2 regions of the Streptomyces sp. NPDC088553 genome follow, and region 2 is predicted to be linked to the other one. Evidence: riboswitches for the same ligand, from Rfam matches in the RefSeq annotation. Region 2 holds a riboswitch; the other holds the start of a gene.
What was found. Region 2 has a riboswitch for ZMP and ZTP ahead of ACIP8Z_RS06950 (bifunctional 5,10-methylenetetrahydrofolate dehydrogenase/5,10-methenyltetrahydrofolate cyclohydrolase). Riboswitches for the same ligand answer to the same signal wherever they lie in the genome.
Positions count from the first base shown of each region.

Region 1: it holds a riboswitch for ZMP and ZTP, as region 2 does, so the genes downstream of both, glyA (serine hydroxymethyltransferase) here and ACIP8Z_RS06950 (bifunctional 5,10-methylenetetrahydrofolate dehydrogenase/5,10-methenyltetrahydrofolate cyclohydrolase) in region 2, are expected to answer to the same signal.

Region 1 covers NZ_JBIVMG010000005.1:601,280-604,674, reverse strand. The annotation lists gene ACIP8Z_RS19610 (hypothetical protein) at 1-360, shown strand, start outside; gene glyA (serine hydroxymethyltransferase) at 378-1,655, opposite strand; ZMP/ZTP riboswitch at 1,726-1,816, opposite strand; gene rocD (ornithine--oxo-acid transaminase) at 1,939-3,147, shown strand; gene ACIP8Z_RS19595 (hypothetical protein) at 3,265-3,395, shown strand, end outside.
Region 2 covers NZ_JBIVMG010000002.1:390,281-393,675, reverse strand. The annotation lists gene ACIP8Z_RS06960 (hypothetical protein) at 1-182, shown strand, start outside; gene ACIP8Z_RS06955 (hypothetical protein) at 878-1,501, opposite strand; ZMP/ZTP riboswitch at 1,993-2,101, shown strand; gene ACIP8Z_RS06950 (bifunctional 5,10-methylenetetrahydrofolate dehydrogenase/5,10-methenyltetrahydrofolate cyclohydrolase) at 2,130-2,984, shown strand; gene ACIP8Z_RS06945 (hypothetical protein) at 3,348-3,395, shown strand, end outside.

The DNA.
Region 1 (3,395 bases), on a different contig from region 2:
GCGGTGACGGGGTCGGCCGAGCGGGGCCGGGCGGTGATCAGTCTGTGCTGGCGCGACGGGGGGCGGACGGTCCGGCTGGACGAGTTCCCGGCCCGGCTGGACATCGGGTTCGCCAAGCAGGTGCGGACACAGCCGGAGTGGGTCGATCTCCCGGACGGCGCGCACGGGTACTGGTTCGCGGCGCCGCATCTGCTGACGTTCCCGATGACCGACGGGACGGGCACGGCCTGGACCCATGAGGTCCGCACGGCGGGCCCCACGCTCCTCTGGACGAGGAACGGGGGCGCGCTCACCTTCCGCCTGGAGGGCATACCGGACCGTGAGGAGGCCCGGCGGGCGGCGGAGTCGGTCGGCGGCTGACGGGCCGGCCGTACGGGTCAGGCCGGGAGGCCCGGGGCCGGGAAGGCGCCCATCAGGTCGGCGACCTCCGCGCGGACGGCGGCGAGGGCCTGCTCGTCGCCCGTGCCGGCGGCGGCGACACCGCGGTCGATCCAGTCGGCGACCTGGCCCATGTGCTCGGTGGTGAGGCCGCGGGAGGTGAGGGAGGGAGTGCCGATGCGGATGCCCGAGGGGTCGAACGGCTTCCGGGGGTCGTAGGGGACGGTGTTGTAGTTGACGACGATGCCCGCCCGGTCGAGGGCCTTCGCGGCGATCTTGCCCGGGACCTGCTTGGGGGTGAGGTCCATCAGGATCAGGTGGTTGTCGGTGCCGCCGGAGACGAGGTCGAAGCCGCGGGCGAGGAGCGCGTCGGCGAGGGCCTTGGCGTTGGCGACGACGGCGTGGGCGTAGTCACGGAAGGAGGGCAGGGAGGCCTCGCGGAGGGCGACCGCGATGGCGGCGGTGGTCTGGTTGTGCGGGCCGCCCTGGAGGCCGGGGAAGACGGCCTTGTCGAGGGCCTTGGCGTGCTCCTCGCGGGACATCAGCATGGCGCCGCGCGGGCCGCGGAGGGTCTTGTGGGTGGTCGTGGAGATGACGTCCACGTGCGGGACCGGGGACGGGTGGGCGCCGCCGGCGATCAGGCCGGCGATGTGGGCGACGTCGGCGACAAGCACGGCACCGGCCTCGCGGGCGATCTCGCCGAAGGCGGCGAAGTCGATCGTGCGGGGCAGCGCGGTGCCGCCGCAGAAGATCACCTTGGGGCGCTCCTTGAGGGCGAGCTCGCGGACCTCGTCGAAGTCGATGAGGCCCGTGTCCTGGCGGACGCCGTACTGGACGCCGCGGAACCACTTGCCGGTGGCGGAGACGCCCCAGCCGTGGGTGAGGTGGCCGCCCATGGGCAGGGCCATGCCCATGACGGTGTCGCCGGGCTCGGCGAAGGCGAGGTAGACGGCGAGGTTGGCCGGGGAGCCGGAGTAGGGCTGGACGTTGGCGTGGTCGACGCCGAAGAGGGCCTTGGCGCGCTCGACGGCGAGGGTCTCGACCTGGTCGATGTTCTGCTGGCCCTCGTAGTAGCGGCGGCCGGGGTAGCCCTCGCTGTACTTGTTCTGGAGGACGGTGCCGGAGGCTTCGAGGACGGCGGCGGAGACGTAGTTCTCGCTGGGGATGAGGCGCAGGGTCTCGGCCTGGAGGCGTTCCTCGGCGCCGACGAGGGCGGCGAGCTCGGGGTCGGCGGCGGCGAGCGCGGGGTGGGTGTACTGGTGCTGCGGCGTGGTCATGGTGTGTCCTCCGGGCGTCGGCGGGTCCCGGGGCGCTGCGTGAGAGGCGGCGCCACGCGGGACTTCGGTCCCGTGACGCCCAGGCGGGCGGCGTCTCGTGTGGTCTGCCGCGCACGGCTCCCCCGGGGTCGCTTCCCCGCGCGCCAGTCGCCGTGCGTGATTTCAGAGTAGCTGGCGCGGCGCGCGTGAGGTTTCCCGGTCCGGCATCCGAGCGACGATAGAAACAGGGGCCACACCCCCTCGTCGGGGTCACCCCCCGAGCCGCAGGACGAACGGAGATCCCGTGTCGAGCACACAAGACGCGATCGCTTCGGCGGAGGCGCACAGCGCTCACAACTACCACCCCCTGCCGGTCGTCGTCGCCTCGGCGGACGGCGCCTGGATGACCGATGTCGAGGGGCGCCGCTATCTCGACATGCTCGCCGGTTACTCGGCGCTCAACTTCGGGCACGGCAACCGGCGTCTGATCGACGCGGCGAAGACCCAGCTGGAGCGGGTGACGCTGACGTCGCGCGCCTTCCACCACGACCGGTTCGCCGAGTTCTGCACCCGGCTCGCCGAGCTGTGCGGGAAGGAGGCGGTGCTGCCGATGAACACCGGCGCGGAGGCGATCGAGACGGCCGTGAAGACCGCCCGGAAGTGGGGGTACGAGGTGAAGGGCGTGCCGGACGGGCACGCGAAGATCGTGGTGGCGGCGAACAACTTCCACGGCAGGACGACGACGATCGTCAGCTTCTCCACGGACCACGAGGCGCGGGACCACTTCGGTCCGTACACCCCGGGGTTCGAGATCGTGCCGTACGGGGACCTGACGGCGATGGAGGCGGCGGTCACCGAGAACACGGTGGCGGTGCTGCTCGAACCGATCCAGGGCGAGGCGGGGGTCCTGGTCCCGCCGGCGGGCTATCTGGCGGGGGTGCGGGAGCTGACCCGCCGGCGGAACGTGCTGTTCATGGCGGACGAGATCCAGTCGGGTCTGGGCCGGACGGGCCGGACGTTCGCGTGCGAGCACGAGGGCGTGGTGCCGGACGTGTACGTCCTGGGGAAGGCGCTGGGCGGCGGGGTGGTGCCGGTGTCGGCGGTGGTCGCCGACCGGGAGGTGCTCGGGGTGTTCCGGCCGGGTGAGCACGGGTCGACGTTCGGCGGGAATCCGCTGGCCTGCGCGGTGGCCCTGGAGGTGATCGCGATGCTGCGGACGGGCGAGTACCAGGAGCGGGCGGCGGAGCTGGGCGAGCATCTGCACGCGGAGCTGGGGCTGCTCGTGGGCGGCGGGGCGGTGGAGGCGGTGCGCGGTCGTGGGCTGTGGGCCGGCGTGGACATCGCGCCGTCGCACGGCACGGGCCGGGAGATCTCGGAGAAGCTGATGGAGCGGGGTGTGCTGGTGAAGGACACCCACGGCTCGACGATCCGGATCGCGCCGCCGCTGGTCATCTCGAAGGAGGACCTGGACTGGGGTCTGGAGCAGTTGAGGGGGGTGCTGGCGGAGGAGTGACGCCTCGCCGACGCCGGGGGCGGTGCGTGGAGTGACGCCTCGCCCCGGCGGTCCGGGCGCCTCGGGGCTTCCCGCCTTCTCCGCGTACATCGCGAGGCCCTGGAGCAGCGCCTCGCGATGGAGCGGCTGCGTGAGATCGTCGCCGATTTCGAGATCGACCACGATCCGCTGACCCGCGCCGAAGTCGAGGCCGCCCGCGCCCGGTCGCGTCACGACACGGCGCAGGACGGCCCGGCGGGCGGGGCCGC
Region 2 (3,395 bases):
TTGAGCACGTGGCGGGCGTCGAGCACGTCCTCGCCGCCTCGGACGTCTTCTGCCTCGCCTCGCTGCTCTGTTACGCGGCGACGGGAGGCGGCCCGTTCGGCGACGGCCCCCTTGCCGCCGTCCTGTTCCGCAATGCCCGGGCCGAGGCCGACCTGAGGGGGCTTCCGCACGGGCTGCGCTAGGTGCTCACGCCGTGTCTGGCGCCGGACGCGTCGAGCCGTCCGGACACGGCCGAGCTGGCCCGCCTTCTCGCGGACGAAGATCCCGCGGACGCCGACGGCGGGGGAGCGGCGGACGTCCCGTGGCCCGCACACGTCACCCGTGACATCGCCCGACGCGAAGCCGAACTGGGAGAGCTGGACGCCCGGTTGGGGGACATCGCCGCACCTGGTGTGCACGACCTGCCGACCGTGACCGCGCCCCGCCGGGGCCGACGCCGTGGGTCGGCGGCGGCACCGTGTGCTGGCCGTGGCCGTCGTGGCGTCCCTGGCGCTTCTGGCCGGTGTCGGGATCGGCGGCACCTACGCCACCGGACGGTGGCCGTGGCCGCAGTCGCGCGGCGGCGGCCTGGCGACCCCCGGGCCGTCCGCCTCAACATCCGGGGCCGGAGGCAGTGCCGCTCCGGCCGCCGCACAGGCCTCCTACGTGGACGAACTCGGCGGCCCCGACCGGGGCAGGAGCTTCGACGCCGCGCCCTCGCTCCGCGTTGCGGTCGTCAAGGACACCGGGCTGTGGTCAGTGCGCCTGCCCCGACCGCGTGGGGCCGGTCGTCAGCAATGAAAGCCGTTGCTCCTGGCGCACGTTGAGCAGATCCCTCCCCGCGCGGCTTGTCACAGATCCTCGTTGAAGACCACCGTGACCGGGCGGAAGCGATCTCTCAATATCCCCAGCCGGCGTAGATGGTGACGTTCTCGCCGTTGTCCCTGGCCCCGACGCACAGGTCACGCCAGTCGAGCAGCCAGCCGCTGGAGCGGCACCTCTCCTGCTGCAGACCCAGTTCGCGGATGATCTCCGGCCGGGACAAGCCGTCTTCGCTGGTGACCGTCGCAACGCGCCAGCAGCCGCCGGAACCGCAGCTGGTGCCTTCGTTGATCATGCTGATGCCTGGCGGCATCGAGGGGAGAGCCTTGGACGGCGGCGCGTCCGAGCCTTCGCTGATCATCAGCGCGTACAGGAGGCCGGCCACGAGGGTGAGGGCGAACTGCATTCCCAGGAAGCCGATCGCTCCGTTGCGGCGGGCCATCCATTCCGGGGGAGGGGAGTTCTCGTGCCGGCCTTCCAGTCCCGCACCGCAGACGATGAGCAGAGGCGAAAGGATCGTGAACACGAGATGGGCGTCGGGCCGGGGGGCATGGATCCAGCCCTGCTGGACGCCGATCAGCAGACTGCCTCCGGCGAGCAACATGCCACCGATCGCGAAGCCGACAGGGCGGGTACGGGCGATCGCCGTCCAGACCACGGCGGGCGCGACGGCAAAGAGTATCCCCAGGACGGTCAGCATGTACGGGGGGACGTGCGGCTTCAAGCGCCCGGTTCCGCACGGCCGGGACTCACCAGCCGCATGGTCTGGCCAACCGGGTGCGGAGGCTGCCGTCACGGGGCGCGCAGGTCCTGAACCTGCTGATGGACCTGCGCGAGGAACTCGGCCTCTCGCTGCTGTTCCTCTCCCACGACCTCGCGGTGGTACGCCACTTCTGCGACCGGATCGCGGTCCTGAACAACGGAGAGCTGGTGGAGGTGGGGCCGAGGGACACCGTCTTCGACACGAGGCCGCCTCCTGCACCACGGAGCTGCTGGCCTCGTTCCCGCAGCACCTCCCGCCCACGGGCGGCCCCGCCGAGGGCTGAACGGCACGAGCGCCGCACCGGTCGGACGACCGGTGCGGCGCTGTGGCGTGCACGCCCGAACACAGGGACGCGGTCGACAGACGTCTGGGTGCCCCGTCCCGCGCACCCTGTCCGGGACCGGCCCCCGGCCGCTCACGTACAGTAGGGCTCGGGCCGTGACTGGCGCTTGAGGTGGATCACCACCGGGGAGCGGCCCGGCGGGGGCGTGCTCGACCGGCGCGACCGTACCGATGCCGTGCGCCTGGGCGAATCACCTGTCAGAGACGACGCCCAGGAGTTGCCATGTCCACCAGCACCGCCACCCTCATGGACGGCACGGCCCTCGCCCGCCGTACGGTCGAGGAGACTGCCGCCCGCGCCGCCGAGATCACCCGGCGCACCGGTGTCACGCCGTGTCTCGCGACCGTCCTGGTCGGTGCGGACCCGGCCTCGGTCACGTACGTGAAGATGAAGCAGAACCGCTGCGCGAAGGCCGGAATCCGCTCCAAGCACGTCGAGCTGCCCGCCACCACGACGACCGAGGAACTCGTCGCCGCGATCACGGCCCTCTCCGAGGACCCCGAGGTCCACGGCATCCTCCTCCAGCACCCCGTCGGCCCGCACATCGACGAGCGCGCCGCCTTCGAGGCCATCGCCCCGGAGAAGGACGTCGACGGCGTCACCATGGCCTCCTTCGCCGCCATGGGCTTCGGCCTGCCCGGCTTCGTCTCCTGCACGCCCGGCGGCATCATGCGCCTCCTGGACGCCTACGACGTGGAGCCCCGCGGCAAGCGCGCCGTCGTCGTCGGCCGCAGCGCGATCCTCGGCAAGCCGGCCGGACTCCTCCTCCTCGGCCGCGACGCCACCGTCACCTACTGCCACTCCCGCACCGAGGACCTCTCCTCCGTCGTCCGCGAGGCCGACATCCTCGTGGCCGCCGTCGGCAAGCCGAACTTCATCAAGGGCGCCGACATCAAGCCCGGCGCCGTCGTCATCGACGCGGGCTACAACCCGGGCAACGTCGGCGACGTCGACTTCGCCTCGGCCGCCGAACGCGCCTCCCTCATCACCCCCGTCCCGGGCGGCGTCGGACCCATGACCATCGCCGTGCTCCTCGCGCAGACCGTCGAGGGCGCGGAGCGCCAGCTCGGCCTGTAGGACCGGTTCATGACGGGGCGGCGGGAGGGAGAGCGGGCGGGATCGCGGCTGGCGATGGTCACGTTTCTGTACAGGCCGCTCCCCGCACCCCTAAAAAGGTGGCCCCGGAGCCGCCGACCGGCGAACCTTGACCTTGTGCCCCACCCGTCCACCGCCACCCCGTCGCCGGACCGCCGCCCGGGCGAACCCGATTCGCCTGGTGAGCCCGACTCGTTCGGTGAGTCCGCCCCGCCCGGTGCGCCTGACTCGCTCGACACGTCCGACGGCTCCGGCGGTGCCGACGGCTCCGGCGGTGCCGATCGCTCCTGCCGTGCCGACCTGTCCGTCCCCTCGGATTCGCCCGATGTTGATAATGCGGACGATGTGTCCGACTCGTACGGTCCGTCCGGCGCGTCCGACTCGCTCGGTGAG